Regions from separate parts of the Blautia sp. AM29-29 genome, predicted to be linked through region 1. Evidence: riboswitches for the same ligand, from Rfam matches in the RefSeq annotation. Region 1 holds a riboswitch; the other holds the start of a gene.
What was found. A riboswitch is a leader RNA that binds a small molecule or an ion and turns the genes downstream of it on or off. The one in region 1 is predicted to bind thiamine pyrophosphate.
Positions count from the first base shown of each region.

Region 1 (7,190 bases):
CCGCCATCTCATATATATAACGATAAGAGGTGGTGAAGATGAAAAGGACAGGAAGACAAAAGGATATTGTTACGCCAGAGAAAAAACAGGAGCAAAGGGAACTTTTGCGCCTGTTTTCTGCGAATATACGGAAAATTCTGAAAAACACAGATCTGCTGGCCGATGACCTGCAGGAAATCCGTCTGCGGACCGGCGCGCCGCTTCTGGTGGTCGCAAAGGATCAGGAGTACTTTCTGACCCCGGACGGAGCACTGACCGGGGAGTGGGAGAAAGGTTATCCCGTCTCACCGACGGATATCCGCGATACGATGGATTACATAGGAAGTTTTTCCCTCTACGCCTACGAGGATGAACTGCGGCAGGGTTTTCTGACCGTGGAGGGCGGCCACCGGATCGGCATTGCCGGAAAGACGGTAATCGAAGGGGAAAAGGTGAAAGGCATCAGCCATATATCCTGCATCAACGTGCGGGTTGCTCATGAGAAAAAGGGCTGCGCGGACCGAGTGATGCCGTACCTTTGGGAAGACGGCCGTTTCCTGCACACCCTGATTGTCTCCGCACCCGGCTGCGGCAAAACGACGATGCTGCGCGATATCATCCGCCAGATTTCGGACGGGGAGTCGCCATATCCGGGGTTGACCGTCGGTGTGGTCGATGAACGGAGCGAGATCGCAGGCTGCTATCTCGGCGTTGCGCAGAATGATGTCGGCATCCGCACCGATGTGCTCGACTGCTGTCCGAAGGCGGAGGGCATGATGATGCTGATCCGCGCCATGTCGCCCGATGTGGTGGCAGTCGATGAGATCGGAACGGGCGAGGACATCCGTGCGATCGAGTCCGTCGTTAACTGTGGGTGCAAGCTGCTCGCGACCGTGCATGGCAATTCCATGGAGGATATGAAGCAGAAGCCTCTCCTGAACCGCCTCGTGGAATCCCACGTTTTCGAGCGGTACATCGTGCTGGATGCGAAACCCCACGCCGGAAGTGTACAGGCTATTTTTGACGGAAGAGGAACGACACTGTACCGAAGGGAGGCGTTTCTGTGATGCGGCTTGCAGTTTTACTGGCGGCTTCTCTTGCCTGCGTCGGGATCGGCTTTGCAAAGAGTGCGGCGCTGTCGGCCCATGTGAAAGATCTGGAAACACTGCAGAAAATTATCCAGTATCTGCGTGGAGAGATTGTGACGGCGGCTTCCCCGCTGCCGGATGCGTTCTGGGAGACGGGAAGGCGGATGCGGGATCCGTACCGGGATTTTTTACAGGATATTTCTGAGGATATGCGCCGCCCGGACGGAAAGACACTGCCGGCGATTCTGGAAGAGAATACGGCAGTCCACCTGGCGGACACACGCCTTACAAAAGAAGAAAAAGAAGAGCTGCAGGAGGCCGGATGCAGCCTTGGCACTGGGGACCGCGCCATGCAGAAGGCGAATCTGGACCGGTATGAGGCACGCCTTGTGCAGCGGATCGCGGAACTGCAGAAAGGATTGCCGGAAAGGAAGAGGCTCTGTCAGAGTCTTGGAATCATGGGAGGCCTTTTTTTATTTTTGATTCTGGTTTAGGGCGTGTCTGAAAATGGAGGAGCAGGCGTGGAGGTCGGGATTCTATTTAAAATCGGGGCAGTCGGGATTCTGGTATCGGTCCTGTGCCAGGTATTAAAACACAGCGGCCGGGAAGAACAGGCATTTCTTGCAAGCCTTGCCGGTCTTGTGCTGGTGCTGTTCTGGATTCTTCCCTATATTTCCGCGCTGTTTGAGGACATCAAACAACTGTTTACAATTTAAGAGCAGGGAGAAAAAACGGAGGGGATCATATGGATATACTTCGGATCGCTGCGCTTGGCACGGCGGGCGTGCTGCTTGGAATCACAGTAAAGGGAGCAAAGCCGGAATTTGCCCTTCTTGTGACGGTCGGTGCCGGCCTCTGCATTCTTGCCGGGACCGTCGGAAAAATGCAGTATCTGCTCGGCATGCTCGCACAAATGAAATCGTATCTCCCGGTGGACTCATCGTATCTGAATACGCTGCTGAAAATGCTTGGGATCACGTATGTGGGACAGTTTTCCGCCGGGATCTGTAAGGATGCGGGCTATTCTTCCATTGCAGGGCAGATTGAACTGTTCGCCCGCCTGGCGGTCCTTGCCGTCAGTATGCCAGTGCTGCTCGCTCTGCTGGAAACGGTTCATGATTTTCTGTAAAAAAGCCGGATGGGGCATGGCGCTGCTTTTTCTGTGTCTCATTTTCGGAACGGGAAGAACGCAGAAAATCGAAGCAGCGGATACCGAAACGGATCAGGCAGCAGCAGCGCAGGACGAACTTCTTGCAGAACTCGACTTCGATGCAATCCAGCAGGAAGTGGACAGCCTGCTGTCCAGCCAGCAGTTTTCTTTTGCCGGTACGGTGCGTTCTCTTTTGCAGGATGGCGATCCCTTCCGCACCTTCCGTGCCGGAAATGCCGTTCTCTCCTGTGCCAAAACAGCATTCCTTGCGCAGAAGGGGCTGATGAAGGAGCTGTTTCTCCTCGTTCTGGCAGGCGCGGTGCTCGGCAGTTTTTCCTCTCTCTTTGAAGGAAAACAGGTCAGGGACGCCAGTTTTTATATGGTCTATCTGCTTGCGCTTGCACTGATTCTGAAAAATTTCCAGTCGAGCGGGGAAAACCTGAAAGCTGTCATCACATCGCTGGTCGCTTTTATGCGGATCCTGACGCCATCCTACTATCTGGCGGCCGCGGCCGCCGGGGGCGCATCATCAGCCGTGATGTTTTATCAGATGCTCCTTCTAGTGATTCTAGCTGTCGAAAAGCTTCTGCTCGCCCTCGTCCTCCCGATGATCCATATCTATCTGCTCATCGCCCTTGTAAACGATCTTTCCGGCGAGGAGATTTTGTCCCATATGACAGAGCTGCTGGAAACCTGCGTGAACGGCCTTTTAAAATCGTCGCTCGGCGTACTTGTGGGAATGCAGATGATCCGGAATCTGATCGCACCGGCGCTCGATTCCCTGCGGCAGATGGCACTCTGGCGGACTGCCGGAATGATTCCTGGCATCGGAAATGCGGTGAATGCTGTAACCGAGTTGGTGGCAGGATCCGCGGTGCTGATCCGCAACTGCTTTGGCGTGACGGCAATGCTGGTACTGCTCGCAGCAGGCATGGTCCCCGCCGTTCAGCTTCTCGTTTCGGGTCTTTCCTTCCGCCTTCTCGCCGCGGCGGCGCAGCCCGTCTCGGACAAGCGGATCGCGGGATGTCTTGCGGCGGCAGGAAAAGGATATGCGATGCTTCTGCGTCTCCTTCTGACCGTAGAAGTCCTGTTTCTGCTGACGATTGCAATCCTGGCGGGAACTTTTTCCTAGAGCTTGTCTGAAAAAGGCTTTTCGTGAGCTGCGAGTCCCAGTTTGTGGGAGATTTTATCCGAATGAGGGCGGCGTAGCGGGCTACGGCAACCGAATGAGGGTAAAATATACCGCAAAGTGGGGCTTGCAGCTTGCGGAAATGGTTTTTCAGACACGCTCTAGCGTGTAGTTGGGCAGGCAGCGGCGGGAGGCGGCATGGTAGAAGAGATTCTGCAGTGGCTTAAGAATATTTCAATTTTTCTGATTTTTATGACAACTGTGCTGAACCTGATCCCGGAGAAGGAGGACAAGAAGCCGGTTCAGTTTTTTCTTGGAATTGTGATGGTACTGATTTTTTTCCAGCCCGTGCTAAAAGCGGGAGGTTTGGAGCAGAAAATGGCGCAGACGCTCGACCGTCTGACGCTGGAAGAGGAGGCAGCAGCAATGGAAAATGTACAGATTCGTGCAGAAAGCTTTGAAAAACAGTATTACGTGGGCGCCTGGGAAAAAGAGACGGAGCGCCAGATCCGGATGTATCTGTCAGAGAGCGGCATTCCGGGGGCAGCCGTTTCGGTAACGCTGGAGCCGGGAAACACCGGTGAGGCAAAAGAGATCCGCATTGAAGCGCCGATGCGGCAGACGAGCATTTACCGCGAAGAACAGAAAAAACAGCGGGAAATGCTCGATGAAAAGCTGACAGAGATCAAAAGTGTTTTAAGTGAGGTCTACGGAACCGATCCGGCGCATATTATGGTAGAGATTTCGGAATAGGCCTATGAGGGAAAAGGCAGCGGCGTTTTTCCGGAAACAGAAAAAGGAGCAGTGGATGCTGTACTTCCTGCTGGCGGCAATCGGCGTTGTCCTGCTGCTGCCGACGGGAACAAAAAAGACCGGTGAGGAGACAGAACAGCCGCAGGAGACGGCTGCGCGTCCGGCGGGAGATGCGGGAGCATCGGTGCAGGAGGAGATGGAACAGCGCCTTTGTGACGCACTTTCCCAGATGGACGGTGTGGGCGCAGTGCACGTCGTGGTGACGCTGGAATCCACAGGAAAAAAGATTGTGGAAAAAGATGTTCCAACGCGGAGCACAACGGAGGAAAACAAGAAGGGAGAGGAGACCGGAAGCGTTACATCCTCGTCGCAGGATGAGGCAACTGTCTATGAAAAGACACAGAACGGGGCCGAGACACCGTATGTGGTTTCCGAGGAGTACCCGGCAGTGCGCGGCGTGCTCGTTATCGCAGAAGGCGGGGGAAACCCGGTGACGATACAGGAGATTCAGGAGGCCGTGATGGCATTATTTCAGGTGGGCGCAAATAAGATTAAAGTAGTCAAAATGAAGTAAAGGAGTCAAATGCGTGGAAAAATTAGAACAGGAAATGAATGCACCTGAGAAAATGGCAGAGACACCATCGCCGAAAAAGACGGCCGGGAAAAAGAAAAAATTCCGGAAAAACCAGGTCATCATCACCGCCCTTGCGATCATGATCGCCGTTGCCGGATACATCAACTATGCGGACAGCACCCTGTCCACCAAAGGAACGGCAGACGGAACCACCGCAGACACAAGCACCGTATTAAAAGACATCTCCAGCCTTGACACCGACATCACCGATGAGGTGGACGCCGGAGCCGCTGGCGATTCCTCGCGGACCATCACAGAAACACCGGGAGAGGCTGTCCTTGCCGGGGCATCTACATACATGGCCCAGGCCAGAATCGACCGGGAACAGATCCGTTCCCAGAATAAAGACACCTTAAACGAAATCATCAACAACACCAACCTCTCCGAAACCGAGCGCCAGAGCGCCGTCCAGAGCATGGTGGAAATGACGGAACTCGTAGAAAAAGAGTCGGCAACCGAACTCCTCCTCGAAGCCAAAGGCTTCACCGACGTCGTCGTAAACCTGACCGGCGAAACCGCCGACATCGTCGTTCCGATGAAAGAAGTAACCGAGGAACAGCGTGCCCAGATCGAAGACATCGTAACCCGCAAAACCGGAATCGGCGTAGAAAACATCGTCATCACCCCCATGAGCTCCGCCGCCGACACAGCCGCAGAGGAGAGTGCTCAGTAAATTTTGATATCCACGTAAAAAATCCGGAAACGCAAAATCATGCGTTCCCGGATTTTTTTACGTAATTCTATTTAATTTGCACCATGTGCCGTTCTTGCAACCGTCTGCAGTGCTTTCTTCACCGGCGGCAGCGAGATCAGAATCACCGTCAGCACACCTTCAGCCAGCAGATAGCTGTAGTTGTAAATAATCGGATACAGCGCCTTCAAAGACTGCGGGAAATTCTCCGGCATATAATCCATCCAGTACAGATACCCGCCTAACGTATGGAAAAATCCCCTCGCCAGCACAGCCACAATATACCCGATCAGCAGCCCGTTTTTCTTCTTTCCAAAGAATCCGGCCACACCCAGCGCCGCAAACGCAAACACATAATCACAGCACACCTGGAATAGCGACAGCACATACGGCCCCTGGATAAACTGCAGCAGTCCATAAGCAAAACCAACGAGAATACCCGTCTTCGCCCCATACCAGTTCGCAATCAGCACAATAAACAGCATCGAAAACAACGTAACCGATCCCCCGTACGGCAGCTCAAACACCTTCACATACGAAGTCACAAACGCCAGCGCCATCCCCATCGCACAAAACGCCAGCTTCCTTGCATCCATTCCCGTCCCCTTACTCTTCTGAGCAGAAAGAACCGAAGCAATCACCACCAGCGCCACCATCAGCACCACGCATCCAACATAACCGGCCGTCGTCAGTCCGCCGTCAGCAGTAACAAAAAAACTCATAAAAAAACCTCCTTCGCATTCCGCTTGGAGGGGCTCACATAAAAACACAGTCCCGAATCACCTCCGAAACCACGTTCCAGCTTCCCTACGCAGGAATTATCCCGTTCAGGTAGTGAGGGTCCGTGAGCTTATCCCTGTCCCACGTTCTCAGCCAAAGGCTCCCCTAGCGTCTTATTATTTTAACGTATTAAAGTATACCAACCTCCCCCTTATTTGTCAACCCGTCCGTTTTTTCATCCAAATACATGTTGACAAGAAGTACATACAAGTGCTATATTACAATTAGTTCAATCATTAAACTAATTGTACGAAAGGAGCACCAACACAATGCAGATTCTGAAAGTAACAGACGAAGCATTCCGCCAGTACGGCAAAGTCATCAAAGACCTCGACGTCAGCGACATCATCACCGCCATGTCCGAGACCCCATGTCCCGACGACGTAGTCTACGAGCCTTCCATTGAAAGCCTCGAAGCCTGCAAAAGCGCCCAGTCCGTATCCGACAGCCTCTACGGCGGCATGCCGATCCAGATCGGCTACTGCAACGGCCACAACCATTTACTGAACGCCGTAGAATACCACCGCGACAGCGAAATCAACATCGCCGTAACCGACCTGATCCTGATCCTCGGAAAAGAACAGGACATCACCGAAGACCACACCTACGACTCATCCAAAATGGAGGCCTTCTTAATCCCGGCCGGAACCACCATTGAAGTCTACGCAACCACCCTCCACTACGCACCATGCAACGTGGCAGCCAGCGGCTTCAAATGCGTCGTAGTCCTTCCAAAAGGAACCAATACCGACATCACCCTGGAAGAAAAACACACCCCGGAAGACGACCTGCTCTTCGCCAGAAACAAATGGCTCTTAAGCCACCCGGATGCAAACATCGCTGGAAGCGTAGCAGGCATCAAAGGAGAAAACCTCTCGGTAAAATAAAACCAGAGACAAAACCAGAAATCAGAAACACTGCCCCAAAAGAGCAGTTCTGAACATAAAAAGAAACCAAAAACCAAGAAAACCCAAAAAGGAGGATCT
Region 1 covers NZ_QUJD01000012.1:39,335-46,524, reverse strand. Annotated here, with positions in the region: gene spoIIIAA (stage III sporulation protein AA) at 39-1,046, shown strand; gene DW769_RS10135 (stage III sporulation protein AB) at 1,046-1,561, shown strand; gene spoIIIAC (stage III sporulation protein AC) at 1,589-1,783, shown strand; gene DW769_RS10125 (SpoIIIAC/SpoIIIAD family protein) at 1,813-2,196, shown strand; gene DW769_RS10120 (stage III sporulation protein AE) at 2,183-3,349, shown strand; partial or broken gene DW769_RS17305 (DUF6783 domain-containing protein) at 3,321-3,452, shown strand; partial or broken gene DW769_RS17300 (DUF6783 domain-containing protein) at 3,402-3,530, opposite strand; gene DW769_RS10115 (stage III sporulation protein AF) at 3,545-4,099, shown strand; gene DW769_RS10110 (stage III sporulation protein AG) at 4,104-4,673, shown strand; gene DW769_RS10105 (SpoIIIAH-like family protein) at 4,687-5,406, shown strand; gene DW769_RS10100 (energy-coupled thiamine transporter ThiT) at 5,478-6,146, opposite strand; TPP riboswitch at 6,212-6,321, opposite strand; gene DW769_RS10095 (DUF4867 family protein) at 6,474-7,091, shown strand.

Region 2 (7,190 bases), on a different contig from region 1:
CTCCGATGGCAGCGGTGATGTGGTCGTAGCCCGGTGCAATATCGGTCACAAGAGGGCCGAGGACATAGAACGGAGCGCCCATGCAGATGGTCTGCTGTACTTTCATATTGGCCGCAATCTGATCCATCGGAACGTGGCCCGGTCCCTCAACCATAACCTGAACGTCTTTTTCCCAGGCACGTTTGGTGAGTTCGCCGAGGCGCACCAGCTCCTCAATCTGGCAGACATCCGTTGCGTCGGCAAGGCAGCCAGGACGGCAGGCGTCGCCGAGAGAAATGGTCACATCGTATTCACGGCAGATATCGAGAATCTCATCGTAATACTCGTAGAACGGATTCTCCTCGCCGGTCATGCACATCCAGGCGAACACGAGGGAGCCGCCGCGGGAAACGATATTCATTTTCCGTTTGTGTTTGCGGATCTGATCGATGGTTTTTCTGGTGATGCCGCAGTGCAGGGTGACGAAATCGACACCGTCCTCGGCATGGAGGCGGATGACGTCAATAAAATCTTTGGCGGTCAGCGTATCCAGGTCTCTCTGGTAATGGATCACACTGTCATATACCGGCACGGTGCCGATCATGGCCGGACATTCGGAGGTCAGTTTCCGCCGGAACGGCTGCGTATTGCCGTGGCTCGACAGGTCCATGATGGCTTCTGCGCCCATATTGACCGCGGAGAGTACCTTCTGCATCTCCACATCGTAATCTTTACAGTCTTTCGAAACACCGAGATTTACATTGATTTTCGTGCGCAGCATCGAGCCGATGCCCTCCGGATCGATGCAGGTGTGCAGCTTATTGGCCGGAATGGCAACCTTTCCGCTGGCAACGAGCGGCATCAGGTCTTCCACGGCCATATACTCTTTTTCTGCGACTTTTTTCAGCTCCGGTGTTACAATGCCGCGGCGTGCGGCGTCCATCTGTGTTGCGTAATTGCGTTCCATCTGTTGTTCTCCTTTATTTTCAAAATCAGATCCGGTAAGCGTGGTTCAGCGGTCCCGAGGCGTGGCCGAGATCCATCATGCTCGCGAGTGCGCCCGAAATATACTCTTTTGCGGCGGAAATGGCATCCGGAAGGGAAAGCCCCTTTGCGAGCCCCGATGCGATGGCGCTGGAGAGTGTACAGCCGGTGCCGTGTGTGTTCGGATTGTCGATGCGTTTTCCGGTGAACCAGGTAAATGTGCCGTTGTGATATAAAAGATCGTTGGCATCATTGATACTGTGGCCGCCCTTTAACAGAACGGCACAGCCGCAGGAATCCCCGATCTCTTTTGCGGCGCGTTCCATATCACTTTCCGACTGGATTTTGATGCCGGAGAGAACTTCTCCCTCTGGGATATTCGGTGTGATGACTTCGGCCAGAGGAAAGAGCAGTTTTTTCATCAGGTCAGGCACGCCGCCCGAAGCGAGCGCGGAGCCGCTTGTAGCGACGAGGACCGGGTCCACAACGATGTGTTTGGCCTGGTAGAAGCGAAGCCGTTCGGAGATGACTTCGATCAGTGCCGGGGAGGATACCATACCGATTTTGACGGCGTCCGGGAAGATGTCCGTAAAGACGGCGTCAAGCTGTGCGGCCAGAAACTCCGGTGTTACATCGAAAATACCGGAAACTCCGGTGGTGTTCTGGGCGGTGAGTGCGGTAATTGCCGACATGGCGTAAACTCCGTTTGTGATCATGGTTTTGATGTCTGCCTGAATGCCGGCGCCTCCGCTGGAATCACTTCCCGCGATTGTTAATGCTGTTTTCATGTTTTTCGCGTCCATGAGAATTACTCCTTTGCATTACTTTTCTTTTTGGACAGGCGACAAAGAAAGTGGTGCCCCCAGTCTGCCGCCTGGTGTGAGGATGAATGGTTACGTAAAATTATTTGTTTTCCAGCATGCGCAGAGTCTGTTCTTTCAGATCCTTCGTTGCGGAAACAATGTCTTTCTGTGCAAAAATGGCACTGATGACGGCGATGCCGCAGATGCCGCTGCCGGAAAGCTCCGTCACGTTATCGCGTGTGATGCCGCCGATGGCGATGACAGGGATTTTAACGGCATTGCAGATAGCAGTCAGCGTTTCGTGGCTGACATCCTCCGCATCCGCCTTGGAACCGGTGTGGAAGACCGCGCCGACGCCGAGGTAATCTGCCCCGCGCTGCTCGGCGAGAATGGCCTGTTCCACGGTCTGTGCCGAAACGCCGATGATCTTGTCCGGGCCAAGCTTTGCACGGACATCGCCGGCCTCCATATCGCTCTGGCCGACATGAACGCCGTCCGCATCCATCTTAGCTGCGATTTCCACGTTATCGTTGATGACGAAAGGAACATGGTATGCGGCACAGAGTTTTTTCAGTTCCAGTGCCTCTTCCATAAAGTGATCCTGGTCAAGATTTTTTTCGCGGAGCTGGATAAACGTTGCGCCGCCCTGCAGAGCCTTTTCCACCTGGCTGTACAGTGTCTCGCCGTTCAGCCAGCTGCGGTCTGTCACAGCATATAAAAGCAGGCCTTTTTTATCGCACTTCATACTTTGCACCTTTCTCCAGCGTCTCGCCGTCCATGTGGTAGATGGCGTCGATGATGCGGTTCCGGTAGGTGGAGTTGCCGTCTTCCGGTTTCATATGGCTCCAGCCGATCTCGCCGGCAAGTCCCATCGCGCAGACAGCGGCAGCAGCGGCTTTTAACGGCTCGTCCGGGTTGGCAACGAGGTAAGCGGTCATCATGCCGGAGAGCTGGCAGCCTGTTCCGGTGATGCTTCCCATCTCGGCGCGTCCGTTGCGGATCACGTAGCAGGTGTCAGCATCGGCAACGAGGTCGATCGCTCCTGTGATGGCGACAACACAGTTGTGGTCTTTCGCAAAGTTTTTTGCAAAAGCAACGGCGCTGTCGAGGTTTTCGTCTGTTACTTTATCGGCAACGTCTGCGTCAACACCCTTTGTCGTTCCGCTTCCAAGTGCCAGTGTTTTGATTTCGGAAATATTTCCGCGGATGACGGTGAACGGGATTTTTTCCATCAGTCCGACTGCGGTCGAAGTACGTAAGTGGCTTGCGCCTGCGCCGACTGGATCGAGCAGGATTTTGTGGCCGAGCGAAGCTGCTTTTGCACCGGCACGGTACATGCCGTCGATGCTCGTTCTGTGCAGCGTTCCAATGTTGATGTTCAGACCGCCGCAGATGGAGGTGATATCCTCGACATCCTCCGGTTCATCGGACATGATCGGGCTTGCGCCGCATGCCAGCAGAATATTGGCGACATCGTTTACCGTAACGTAATTTGTGATGTTGTGTACGAGAGGGGTTGTTTTTCTGACATTGTCAAGACAAGTGCCTAACATAATTTTTTGTTCCTCCTGTGTGAGTATTTTTGCAGAAGCAAATTCCCTTGTGGTACTGGAAGAACCTGTTGATGATGTGTTCATAGAGATTAAAAAAGCAGATATACGTGGAGGTATATCTGCAGAAAATGTGCATATCGTATCTCCCTACGTTGGCATTACCCAAATCAGGTTCAGGGTCTAGGAGATGCATCCTACTCTCAGCCCGCTTCGCACGCGAGCTCCCCTTTGCTTTCTGCAGACAATTATATACGCATAAAAACAATTGTGCAAGAGAAAAACGGAAAATTTAAAAAAATTTCAGAAAAATAAAAAAGACATGCAAAATATTGGAAATGTAATGTTATTTGGGTTGAAAGAGAAAATAATATCAGCGTAAAATGAAGTATAAAATATGCGTGGAAGACGGGTGAAACGATGGAAGAACAAAGAAGCTTGAACTCTACCAGGACAGCCCGGAATACACCTTCGACCTGATCCTCGTGGACGTGCATATCGCAAAGCCGATTGATGCGGAATTACTGAAAAAGAAAATTGCAGAGTATTGCAGGTGAAAAGAAGTGCCCCTGCCCGGCATCTGATGTGTGCCGGGCAGGGGCTTTTGATGTGCGAATCTTATTTTTCTTCCTCCGGGTACGTATAGCCCCAGGTTCTGCGGAAGGAGGTCATCAGATCCATGACGTCCTTCGTGTAGTCGAGGTGCATGGCAGATGCATCTCCATTGATGGCGCGTTCCATGTCGGCGAGCTCATAGGCGAGTGCATCGGCGTTGTCACCGGCTTTGATGATTTCGGATTCGCCGGTGGAAGCGTCTGTGATTTTTGCTTCCCAGGCACGCGGGTACTCCATGATCTCGATAAATCCGTTCTCACAGGAAACCATGCCGCGTTTCGGCTGTTTGGAGTGGAGAGAGAGCATCACACTTGCCATCTGTCCTTCCTGATTGGTGAGAAGGAGGCCGGCCTGCTCGTCCACACCGGTCGGAGCGGGCTTTACCTGGGAAAGGAGCTGATCCGGCTTGGAGTCGAAGAACCAGCGGAGGAAGGAGAGTGCGTATACGCCGATATCAAGCATCGCGCCGCCTGCGAGATTCCGGTTGAAGAAGCGGTTCTTCATGTTGTACTCTTTGAAACTGCCGAAGTTCATCGTGATCAGATTGACTCTGCCGAGACGGCCGGAGTCGAGAATTTTTTTCAGCTCTTTGTAGATCGGCATATGGTAAATCGTCATTGCCTCTCCGATGATGACACCTTTTTCTTTTGCAAGCGCTATGGCCTCGTCGAGCTCGTCGCTGTTCAGCGTAATCGATTTCTCAACGAGAATGTGTTTTCCATTGGCAATCGCCTCTTTCATAAAGCCAAGATGCGTGTTGTGCGGCGTCGTGATATAAATGACATCGACCTCCGGATCGGTAAACATCTCATGGAAATCATCGTAAACTTTTCCAATTCCATATTTCTCCGCAAAAGCAGCCGCCTTCTCATGGGTCCGGTTGCCGACCGCGTAAATATTCTTTCCGTTTTTCTGCAGTGCGACCGCCATTTCATTTGCAATCACACCGCATCCGAGTACAGCCCATTTGATTTCTTTCATCGTGAGATTCTCCTATCGTATCTATTTCGCCCAGAGCGGTTCTTCGCTTCCGCTGTAGTCAAACCGTCCGTCGTTTTTCTCTTCCAGTGCTTTGATCATATGGTACGTAAATTCATTGTAAGGCGTTGGAATTCCAAGCTCTTTTCCCATGCGGATCAGCGCACCCGAGAACATATCAATTTCCGTATGGCGTCCCGCATCGAGATCCTGGAGCGTCGAGTAGCGCGCCGTCGGCGGAACCGCACTTCCGCGTCCCGAGGAGACATCCGCCTTGCTGATATCAATTCCCTTTGCCTCCGCAATCGCTATCAGTTCTGCGCGGAGTCCGTCGCTGATCGCCTTCATATGCACACTGTCGCGGTAGCAGCCGACCCCGGCACCGAGAATAGCCTGCGGCAGGTTATTGCAGACATTCAGCCGGAATTTGCTCCATATTTCCTCTAAAATACAATCGGTTGCCCGGTAATGCAGCCCTGTGCCGGAGAACAGATCCAGAACAGCCTGCACACGCTCACTGTCGTACGGAGCCGAAACTTCGCCGAAAATGATGCCGAGCGTCGCCTCAGGGTTGAAAACGTAGCCGTCATTCTCTTTATGAGAAGCTACTTTGATAACAGCATGAAGCAGATGCTCCGCACCGACTTTTTGCGCGATGATCTCCTCACTGTCCACGCCGTTCATCAGACTCATGATCACAGTATTCTCGCCGGTAACGGCAGTAATATTGTCAAGAGCCCCCGGCAGTGCGCCGTATTTGAGCGAGACGATCAGAAAATCCACGCCGTGTGCCTCTTCCGGTGTCCATACCTCCGGGTGATAAACCGTATCGTTAATTTTGCATCCTTTGTTTTTCAGACGCTTCGCCCGTTCCCCGGACGCGATAACGCCAAGCCGGATGTCCTTTTTCTCCGAAAGCCCCCAGATCACATAAGACCCAACCGCTCCGGCGCCCAGAACAGCAACTGATTTTATTTTCATAATAGCCTCCTTTGTAACTGTTTGAATTACCCTTACTATAACAAATTTTGCGGAGATCCTCAATTTGTTTTTCAAAATAGAAAATTTCGGAAAAGGAAGCCTAAATGTGTTGATGGAGCGATAAGGTAGATTGTAGAATGAAAAGAAAATGTACGAAGACAAAATCCGGACGAAAGAAGAACAGAAGGCAAAAGAAAAACAAGAGAAGAAATAAGAAACGAAGGAGAAACGAAATTCGAACATTTCTCCTTCGTTTTTTGCACGCATTTTTACCGGGAAATCATATTCTAAGGTTAGAATGAAAAAACAGGAGAATCTGTTGATGAAAGGAAAATGGCTGACAGGTGCGCTTGTACTGGCAATGGCGGCAGTGACGCTGGCGGGATGCGGGGCAAAAGATGAGACAAAAGAAAAAGTGGAGCAGGTGACATTAAATGAGGTTGCCCACTCCATTTTTTACGCCCCGCAGTATGTGGCAATTGAGGAGGGGTATTTCGCGGATGAGGGCATTGATCTGACGCTGATGACAGGATTTGGTGCAGATAAAGTGCTGACGGCGATGATTTCCGGCGAGGCGGATATCGGGTTTATGGGGGCGGAGGCAACCGTCTACGCGTACCTCGAGGGAACCGCAGACCCGGTTGTGAACTTCGCGCAGCTGACGCAGCGGGCGGGAAACTTTGTTGTGGGAAGAGAGAAAGACAATTCGTTTACCTGGGAGAAATTGAAAAACAAAGAGGTATTAGGGGGAAGAAAAGGCGGTATGCCGGAAATGGTCTTTGAGTATGTTCTGGCGCAGAAAGGGATTGATAAAAAAGACGTAAACATCAACCAGAGCATCGATTTTGGTTCCACAGCTGCCGCGTTCTCCGGCGGGCAGGGGGATTATACGATTGAATTTGAACCGTCCGCGACACTGCTCGAGCAGAAGGGCGACGGCTATGTCGTGGCATCGGTCGGAACGGAATCCGGGTATGTGCCATATACGTCGTACAGTGTCAAACAGAGTTATCTGAAAACGCACGGCGCAACCGTAGAAAAATTCACGAAGGCGCTGCAGAAGGGAATGGACTTCGTGCAGACGCACACACCGGAGGAGATTGCAGAAGTGATTGCGCCGCAGTTTGCAGAAACCGAGCTGGAAACCATCACCGCGATCGTGCGCCGCTACTATGAGCAGGATACGTGGAAAGAAAATCTGATCTTTGAGGAAGAAAGTTTTGATCTTCTGCAGGAGATTCTGGAGCAGGCGGGAGAGCTGGAGAAAAAGGCATCGTACAAGACACTCGTGACAACAAAA
Region 2 covers NZ_QUJD01000002.1:39,135-46,324, reverse strand. Annotated here, with positions in the region: gene thiC (phosphomethylpyrimidine synthase ThiC) at 1-946, opposite strand, end outside; gene thiD (bifunctional hydroxymethylpyrimidine kinase/phosphomethylpyrimidine kinase) at 972-1,751, opposite strand; gene thiE (thiamine phosphate synthase) at 1,867-2,511, opposite strand; gene thiM (hydroxyethylthiazole kinase) at 2,498-3,319, opposite strand; TPP riboswitch at 3,446-3,557, opposite strand; gene DW769_RS01900 (Gfo/Idh/MocA family protein) at 3,935-4,912, opposite strand; gene DW769_RS01895 (ketopantoate reductase family protein) at 4,934-5,890, opposite strand; gene DW769_RS01890 (ABC transporter substrate-binding protein) at 6,213-7,190, shown strand, end outside.
Region 2: linked by a shared signal. The riboswitch ahead of thiM (hydroxyethylthiazole kinase) and the one ahead of DW769_RS10100 (energy-coupled thiamine transporter ThiT) in region 1 are both predicted to bind thiamine pyrophosphate.